Regions from separate parts of the Lysinibacillus sp. BS3 genome, predicted to be linked through region 2. Evidence: riboswitches for the same ligand, from Rfam matches in the RefSeq annotation. Region 2 holds a riboswitch; each other region holds the start of a gene.

Region 1 (3,290 bases), 1.1 Mb from region 2:
GTCGCCAAACAATTGCAAAACGTTTATTAGAAGTTAAACAATCAACAGCAATGTTAACAACATTCAACGAAATTGACATGACAAACATCATGGCACTTCGTAAACGTAAACAAGAAGAGTTTGTAAAAGCAAACGACATCAAACTTGGTTTCATGTCATTCTTCACTAAAGCTGTTGTTGCAGCACTGAAAAAATACCCATACGTAAACGCTCAAATCTCTGGCGATGAGATTCATTTAAATAACTTCTTTGATATCGGTATTGCTGTATCGACTGAAGAAGGTTTAGTCGTACCAGTTGTACGCGATGCTAATAGCAAAAACTTTGCAGAAATCGAAAAAGATATTGCTAACTTAGCGACAAAAGCTCGTGATAAAAAATTAGGCTTAAATGACATGGCTGGTGGATCATTCACAATCACAAATGGTGGTGTATTCGGTTCATTAATGTCAACACCAATTATGAACGGTACACAAGCTGGTATTTTAGGTATGCACTCAATTGTAAACCGTCCAGTTGCAGTAAATGGTGAAGTTCAAATCCGTCCAATGATGTATGTAGCACTTTCATACGATCACCGTATCATCGATGGTAAAGATTCTGTAGGATTCTTAAAAACAGTTAAAGAATTAATCGAAAATCCTGAAGATTTATTATTAAATTCATAATCCCATTAAACCCTGCGAACACTGTTCAGCAGGGTTTTTTTGTATGACGAAAGGTATTGACCGATTCTATGCTTGAAAGAGTACGAATGTTACATCGTTTAGAGGAGCAAAGAAAGAAAAAAACGCAACTTTTCTCATATGTAGAACATACTCTATAATAAATATTTGTTGTAATTTTCAGAAATATCAACAAAAGTTCAACGATTTAAAGTGGAAGCAGAACGCACAATATCCTAATATTGTCATTAGTCAGAAAAATGTTAAAATCGTCTTGACGAACATATTAGTTTTATAGTAGTATCTAAATATCAATTAAATAAACAAACCTCACGAATTGTTACCAGTGAGGTAGAGGCGCGGTATTTATTAGTTCATTGTTGAGTAAAAGCAAGCGAAGACGCAATGAAGAAGGAAATATCGCCGAAGTATAAAAGGAGCTCGTACTTTTATACTGGGTCTGCAGTGAATAAGTGCAGGACTGTCCTAGTAAATGGATTTCCAGATTTACTAGGTTGTGCTATCTCGGAAACATGGAAATTATAGTGAGGATTTGGGCAACTGTCATAAAAGGTAAGACCTAAGTTCAATAAACTTAGGTCTTTTTTAGTACAGTTGTCTTATTTTTTTACAGAAAAGGGGAGTTTTTCATGAAAAGAAAATGGTTGTTAGTAATGATCTCTATCATGACGGCAATTGTGCTAGCTGCATGTGGCACAAGTGACAAAAAAGAGGGCGGTTCAAGTGATGCTGGAACTGACAAAGAAGAAGGTGGCGGTGAATTCCGAATTGGAATGGAGGCTGGCTACCCACCGTTCAACTGGACACAGCAAGACGATGCAAATGGTGCAGTGAAAATTGCGGATAATGCAGAGTATGCAGGTGGCTATGATGTACAAATGGCAAAGAAAATCGCTGAAGGTCTAGGCAAAGAGTTAGTCATTGTTAAAATGGAGTGGGACGGTTTAGTTCCAGCGCTACAATCAAACAAAATTGATGCAATTATTGCAGGTATGTCACCAACAGAAGAACGTAAGAAAACAATTGATTTTACAGAAAACTATTATACTTCTGATTTTGTTATGGTTATTAAAAAAGGTAGCAAATATGAAGGCGCAAAATCGATTCAAGACTTCTCAGGTGCTAAAATTACATCACAATTAAATACATCAAACTACACAGTTATCGATCAAATTAAAGGCGTAGAAAAGCAAACAGCAATGGAGAGCTTCCCAGCAATGCGTGTGGCGTTAGAAGCAGGTAAAATTGATGGCTATGTAGCTGAACGTCCAGAGGGCATTTCCGCTTCTGCTGCCAACGATAAATTCACATATGTAGCATTTGAAGAAGGCTTTGATACAGACCTATCAAATACTTCAATTGCTGTAGGCTTACGTAAAGATGATGCAAATCGTGAAAAAATCAATGAAATCCTAAAAGGCATTTCAGAAGATGATCGTCAAGCGATTATGGAAGAAGCTATTTCTCAACAACCCGCAGCACAATAATGACATGGCACGGACTAGCAATTAGTCCGTGCATGATCATTTCATCATTATCAAAATGAGAACCTCTCTACATAATGATAATGTCCTAGCGTGACAAATCATAGAATGGTAGAAAGAGCTAGGACACAAAAGAAATAAGCGAGCAAGATGACATTGTTAGGAGGAACATCATGAGTCTTGAATGGATACTTTCAATTATTGAAAACAACTGGCAAATGTTTTTACGAGGTGCGTATTATACGTTACTGATTTCGAGTATTAGTACAATTATTGGTGCATTTATCGGATTTTTCATCGGAATTATGCATACGATTCCAGTTCGTAAAAAAGGTGTGAAATTTTATAGCTTAAAGCTCATTAATTTTATACTAACATGCTATGTTGAATTTTTCCGTGGTACACCAATGATTGTACAAGCTATGGTTGTCTACTACGGATTAGATATCGCATTCGGTATCGATATGCACTTTATTACAGCAGGTATTTTAGTCGTTTCCCTCAATACAGGGGCCTATATGGCAGAAATTGTTCGTGGCGGTATTGTATCCATTGATAATGGTCAATACGAGGCAGCATCAGCAATTGGCATGAATCACTTCCAAATTATGCTTCATGTTGTCTTACCACAAGTAGCGCGTAATGTTTTACCAGCGACAGGTAACCAATTAATCATGAATATTAAAGATACAGCCGTATTAAATGTCATTGGAGTAACGGAATTATTCTTCCAAACAAAATCAATTTCGGGTAACAACTTCCGTTATTTCGAATCATTCTTCGTTGCATGTGTTCTTTATTTCATCATGACATTTACCGCATCTCGCATCCTTCTGTATGTTGAAAAACGTCTAGATGGTCCTGATGCCTATCAAAAAGAACAAAAAGAAGCCGTATAGGGGGACGCACAAATGGCAGTCATTAAAATCGAGCATTTAAGTAAATCATTTGGACGTAACCAAGTGTTAAAAGATGTGAATTTCCAAGTGGAAAAAGGAGAGGTAGTTTGTTTAATTGGCTCCTCTGGCTCTGGTAAATCCACATTGCTTCGTTGCATAAATTTATTAGAAACGCCAAGTGGCGGTCAAATTATTTATAAAGGGGAAGACATCCTAGATGA
Region 2 (3,290 bases):
TCAAGGCAACTCGGAGTTTTTCATAGAGCTTATTAAAGAACTAATCTAGTACATGATGCGTCGTTTTTTCTCGAAAAATCTATCATTACTTTATTACCGTTAAATTTTAAGAAAATTCTAAGAAAGAAGGATAACAATGTTAAACACTCCATCTCCTACAATCTCATCATTTGGCTATGAGATCATTCGTGATCATATTCTATCTTCTATACTCGGTAAACATGAAGATGACGTCCTTTATTGGGCAGGTAAAGAGCTTGCTCGCAAGTTCCCATGTAAAAGTCAAGATGAACTTATCGCATTTTTCGCAGATGCCTGCTGGGGTACATTAGAACTCATAAAGGAATCAAAAGATGGACGTATTTTCCAGTTGACAAATGACCCTGAAATTCTTCAAATAAAGCAGCGCAGCTTTAAACTTGAAGCAGGATTTATAGCAGAGCAAATTCAACTAGCTAAAGGCTATCTGACAGAATGCTATAATGAAAAACGGGAAAAGCAACAATACGTCATGTTTACAGTCAAATGGGACGTTAAAGAACGTATTATGAATACCATTCCCTCAGAATAATTAAAAAGGATTGTTTCCCATTAAAGAATGGGATGACAATCCTTCTTTTTTCTTCCTTTTATTTCGGTCAATTACATAAAATGCTGTTTCTTCTATTATTATATGTAAAGTGCTTGCTCTAAATTAAACTCATCATGGAGAGCATTAGCTGCTTGGATCATATCATCCTGTGGTACAACAACGGACACTTTTATTTCAGAAGTACTAACCATTTTTACAGGGATATTTTCACGACGTAACCGATCAAACATACGAGCAGCAACGCCTGGATTAGAAGCCATGCCTGAACCAATAATAGAAACTTTTGCTAGTCCAATTTCGAAGTCAGCAAAACTAAATCCAAGTGATAATTTACTATCCTCTAAAACACGTAATGCTTCCGCAAATTCCTCTTTTAAAATGGAAAACGATACAGTTGGCTTCAACCCATCAATAATGGCTTGGACAATAATATCTACATTAATACGGTTCTCTGCAAGAACCGTAAATATATCTGCTAATGAAGCATTGGAAAAAGCATCATACCCTACTGTTAAACGAATAATATCTGATTCAAATGCAACACCACGAACGACTAAATTTTTTTCCATTTCCACTTCCTCCTTCAATAAAGTGCCTACTGATTCTATTAAACTTGAACGTATAATAACAGGCATTTGAAATTTCTTCGCTAACTCCACCGCACGAGGATGTATGATATGAGACCCTAAATTCGATAATTCCAACATTTCATCATAGGAAATTTCTTGAAGCTTTTGGGCATTGGGAACATATCGTGGATCTGCTGTATAAACACCGTCCACATTTGTATACATATCTACTCTCTCCGCTTCCAACGCTATGGCAAGTGCAACAGCAGTTGTTTCAGCTCCACCTTTCCCAAGCGTGGTGATATTGTGCACTTCGTCAATCCCTTGTTCTCCAGCAATAACCACAATTTGTCCCTGTGCAAAATGTTCTTCCATACGACTAATATCTATATAGTCGATACGAGCCTGTCGATACATACCATCCGTATGTATACCAGCTTGCCATCCAGTTAGAGACACAGCCTCATAGCCTGCTTCCTGCAAAGCGATGGCAAATAAAGCACTAGATAATTGAGAGCCAGTTGACAAAACTGCATCTAATTCTCTTTTCGACACATCGTCAGTTAGTTGGTGTACCATCATTTTCATCTCTTTCGCAGTGTGTCCCATTGCTGCAACGACCACTACTACATCCAATCCTTTGTCCTTTTCAGCAATCGCTTTCCTAGCAGCCTCTTGGATTTGTTCAGAAGAAGCTAATGCAGCTCCTCCAAACTTCATCACGATTTTAGCCATTTCTTTCGTTCTCCCTTCCAGTTCATGTATTTCACCAAATTATGGGGGGTAAAACCGTTTCTAGAAAACTAAAAGGCAGCCTCCACATAACGTGAAAGCTGCCTATAACATGTACAATAATCGTAACTTGCGCATGTGTGATAGCTCTCCGAAACGTTTAGAATCGACAGTCTTACATTTCTTAAATGCAAAACCAGTACAGCAATGGAACAACAATACTGTACTTCGGCAAGCTCCCCTTTCACACAATATCTCTGGACTTGTCCATCCTCCATCGTGTTACTCTTGAATCTTGCACCTCTATCATCACTTTAAAGTGAATGTATTCAATTCATTAAGCCTTAGCGTAAACAAACTAGTCACGCAGTTGGCTCTCCATAACATTGAAAACAATGTTATTTATAACCATAGCACATGCCTATTCCTTTGACAATGATTGTTGCTGAAAATAGCTAAAAATTTGGCTTGCTAAATTAGCGGGCATCCCAGCCTCCTGTAATGCTAGCTCGCTCGCCTCTCGAATTTTTTTGACTGAACCGAAATGTTTAAGCAGCTGTTGCTTTCGTTTTGGTCCTACCCCTTCAATATGATCTAATACAGATTGAATGGCATGCTTCTCATGCTGTTGACGCAAGAAGGTAATAGCAAAGCGATGGACTTCGTCTTGAATTCGTTGTAATAAATAAAAGCCATCACTTGTACGTTTTAAGCTAATCACTTCTGGTGGATCACCAAACAAGAGCTGAGATGTATTATGCTTATCATCCTTGGCTAAACCAGCAATCGGTATAACAAGACCAAGCTCATCTTCTAGTACTTCACGGGCTACTTCCATTTGTCCCTTACCACCATCAATTAAGACTAAATCTGGTAATGGTAGTCCTTCCTTTAAAACACGTATATAGCGACGACGTATAACCTCCTGCATTGCACCGTAATCATCATGCTTGGCTGCTGTACGCGTTTTATATTTTCGGTACTCCTTTTTCGCAGGCTTCCCATCAATGAAAACAACCATAGCAGACACTGCATCCGTTCCATGCATATGACTATTATCAAAAGCTTCAATTCGTAAAGGTGAACTAATACCCATTGCTTCACCAAGTGCCTCACAAGCACCAATCGTACGTTCTTCCTGACGCTCTATTAGCTGGAATTTAGCTGCCACAGCAATTTCAGCATTTTTGGTAGCTAATTCAACCAATTCCTTCTTTTGACCTCTTTTCGGTGTGAGCACTTTAATTTCTAATAATTCTGTTAAGATAGCTGCATCAATGGCTTGTGGAATAAAAATTTCTTTTGGCTTAATATGCTCTGGCTTTTCATAAAAGCGCCCAACAAATGTTAAAAATTCTTCCTCTGCATCTTGATAGATGGGAAAAATTGAGACATCG
Region 3 (3,290 bases), 1.6 Mb from region 2:
AAGTAGCCAAAAAGAATAGGACCAATTGCGGCAAATAAATAACCCAAAGATTGCGCAAAGCCTGATAAATCTGCTGCTTCAAATGCAGTACGAGTACGGAGAGTGAAGAACATCATTGCTAGGGCGAATGAAGAACCACCTGCTAACCCTAGAAGAACCATCCACAGTACCCCAAGACTTGTCCATTCCATGACAACTCCAACAAATCCTACTAAATAGAAGGATGTAAACATCAATACAAGTGGGCGTTGAGAAGTCATTTTACCGGCAATAATAGGCACTGCTAAGGCCATTGGTACTTGTGAGAATTGCATGATTGAAAACATCCAGCCAGCTTTATCAGGGGCTAAACCTTGAGCAATATAGATCTCAGGTATCCAAGCTGCTGTTGTGTAGAATAATAAAGATTGTAAACCCATTGCCCCTGTGACAGCCCAAGTAACAGGTGATTTCCATAAAGGTGTACTGGTCTTCTTAGATGTAGTAACTGGTTCCGGTTTATTTGATTTTAGTTGAGGTATCCAAATTAAGATTGTAATTAGAACGAGTATGAGTGCAATGGAAAGTGCACCTTGCCAGCCTAACGATGAATTAGCTATCGGATAGCTAATACCAGCACCAAGGCCTGCAGTAAAATTCATGGACATGGTGAAAAAGGCCATTAATAAACCCACATGATAGGGAAATTTTAATTTCAATAATCCTGGAATTAGTACATTTCCAAAAGAAATGGCTACGCCAATTAACACAGTACCCAATAGAAGTAATTCTGTAGTACCAAGTGAACGAAGGACAATTCCTAAGGCCAAGAGAAAAGTTGATAAAAATAATGTTAGCTCAAGCCCTAGTTTGCGTGCTACAACTGGTGCAAATGGAGATATAACAGCAAAAGCCAGCAATGGTATCGTTGTTAGAAAGCCTGCCAATACATTAGATATTCCAAGATCTTCACGGATAAAGGATATAATTGGGCCAACAACAGTTAGTGGCATTCGTAATGTAGAGGCTATAAAGATAACTCCAAAGACTAAAAGTAAGGTTGTTCCTTTCCAGCTAATTTTTTTACTTGGAAAACTAGTGGAATGATCATTTGTAGTCAAAATAAAATCCCCCCTAATAATAACCATTCTAATTGAACTACTATAACACTTTATCACACTATTAAAAATAGTAGAAGATTCATAAAATACAGAACATTTATGGTTGTATTGAAATGTCTATGGTCTTATGTTAGTATAATAAACATCATAAATTTAATAATTATATGCCTCATGTTTGTATTGAGGTAGAGGTCGCGATATTTATAAGTATGCTAATTGAAATGACAAGCATTGATGAAATTAGTTGAAAGGAAATATTGCCGAAGTGTGAGGGGACTTGAAAACCTCATGCTGGGGCTGTCTCCGAAAGGAACAGAACTGTCACGTTTGCACAACGTGTTGAGCTATCATGTAGGAAAAACTGAGGATTAATGTAGCCATCACAGTGTATATGTGATGGCATTTTTTTGCCTCATAAATAGGAAGGAAGCTATATCGTGAGTGAAATAAAAGTAAATCAGCTCGGACATAAAGCACCGAAGCTGAAAAAAGAATTAAAAAGCCGTCATATTACAATGATTTCTTTAGGCGGTACAATTGGTACGGGACTATTTTTAGCCAGTGGAGGAGCAATTGCTCAGGCAGGTCCTGGAGGAGCATTGCTTGCCTATGCTTTAATTGGTATTATGGTGTATTTTTTAATGACAAGCTTAGGGGAAATGGCTGCCTATATGCCATCCTCAGGTTCATTTAGTACGTATGCAACCAAATTTGTAGATCCTGCCTTGGGCTTTGCATTAGGCTGGAACTACTGGTATAACTGGGCAATCACCATTGCTGCCGAAATTGCTGCTGTGTCATTAATTATGAAATATTGGTTCCCAGATAGCTCATCAGCACTTTGGACAGTATTATTTATTGCTGTTGTATTGACGTTTAATTTACTATCCGTAAAAAGTTATGGTGAAAGTGAATATTGGTTTGCCATGATTAAAGTAGCAACGGTTATTGTTTTTATTATCATTAGCTTACTAATGATTTTTGGTATTTTAGGTGGGCAGGCTCCTGTAGGTTTCACTAATTTCTTTGTTAGTGATGGGCCATTCCATGGTGGCTTCCTTGCTACATTTGGTATTTTCCTAGCTGCAGGATTTTCATTCCAAGGGACAGAATTATTAGGAATTACAGCTGGTGAAACAGATGATCCTGGTAAAAATATTCCGAAGGCTGTTAAATCTGTATTTTGGCGTATTCTTTTGTTTTATATTTTAGCGATTGGTGCAATTGGGATGTTAATTCCATTTACAGACGAACGTTTATTATCAGAAGATATCGCAGTATCACCGTTTACACTAGTGTTTGACCGCCTAGGTATTGCCTTTGCTGCTTCATTAATGAATGCCATTATTTTAACGGCTATGCTGTCAGCAGGAAATTCAGGACTATATGCATCTTCTCGTATGTTATGGCAATTAGCAGTGGATGGACATGCACCTAAATTTTTTGCAAAGCTAAGTCGTAGAGGTATTCCGATTTATGCACTTATGGCAACATTAGCTGTAGGCTGTTTAGCATTTTTGGCATCCTTCTTTGGCGATGGAGTGGTTTATATCTGGCTATTAAATGCTTCTGGAATGTCTGGCTTTATTGCATGGCTAGGTATTGCGTTTAGTCATTATCGTTTCCGCCGAGCGTTTGATGCACAAGGCTTAGATCCAAAGTTATTACCTTATAAAGCCAAATTATATCCTTTTGGACCATTATTTGCTTTTACAGTTTGTATGATCGTAGTCATTGGACAAAATTACACAGCCTTTACAGGCGATAAGTTTGATTGGTACGGTATCCTTGTTTCGTATATTGGGATTCCATTATTTTTAGCATTATGGTTTGGCTATAAATTAAAGCACAAAACAAAAATGCTTCCACTTGAAGATTGTGATTTAAAAGTTGAAGATTAAATAATAGAGCTGTTCTATAAACCAAAGAGTGATGGTTTATGGAGCAGCTCTTTTTTCAACACTCATAAACAAATCTCTAATGATACATCATAAATATGGTAATGTAATATACATATGGAAATTGGGTTTGATAGGAGAGGTGCATCATAGTGCAAAAGCATATTTTACTTGTAGAAGACGATGAAGCCATTCGTGAAATGGTTGATAATTACTTAACGATGGAAGGTTTCCAGGTCACAACAGCGACTAATGGCGAAGAGGCATTACAAAATTGTTTGCAAAATATCTT

What was found. A riboswitch is a leader RNA that binds a small molecule or an ion and turns the genes downstream of it on or off. The one in region 2 is predicted to bind lysine.
Region 1: linked by a shared signal. The riboswitch ahead of AAJG31_RS02280 (transporter substrate-binding domain-containing protein) and the one ahead of AAJG31_RS20055 (aspartate kinase) in region 2 are both predicted to bind lysine.
Region 3: linked by a shared signal. The riboswitch ahead of AAJG31_RS12140 (amino acid permease) and the one ahead of AAJG31_RS20055 (aspartate kinase) in region 2 are both predicted to bind lysine.

Annotation. Positions count from the first base shown of each region.
Region 1 covers NZ_CP154860.1:444,988-448,277, reverse strand. Annotated here, with positions in the region: gene odhB (2-oxoglutarate dehydrogenase complex dihydrolipoyllysine-residue succinyltransferase) at 1-668, shown strand, start outside; lysine riboswitch at 1,010-1,196, shown strand; gene AAJG31_RS02280 (transporter substrate-binding domain-containing protein) at 1,316-2,173, shown strand; gene AAJG31_RS02275 (amino acid ABC transporter permease) at 2,344-3,069, shown strand; gene AAJG31_RS02270 (amino acid ABC transporter ATP-binding protein) at 3,082-3,290, shown strand, end outside.
Region 2 covers NZ_CP154860.1:4,047,499-4,050,788, reverse strand. Annotated here, with positions in the region: gene AAJG31_RS20060 (YslB family protein) at 137-571, shown strand; gene AAJG31_RS20055 (aspartate kinase) at 670-1,896, opposite strand; lysine riboswitch at 2,030-2,207, opposite strand; gene uvrC (excinuclease ABC subunit UvrC) at 2,315-3,290, opposite strand, start outside.
Region 3 covers NZ_CP154860.1:2,468,361-2,471,650, reverse strand. Annotated here, with positions in the region: gene AAJG31_RS12145 (MFS transporter) at 1-1,100, opposite strand, end outside; lysine riboswitch at 1,279-1,455, shown strand; gene AAJG31_RS12140 (amino acid permease) at 1,538-3,001, shown strand; gene AAJG31_RS12135 (response regulator transcription factor) at 3,151-3,290, shown strand, end outside.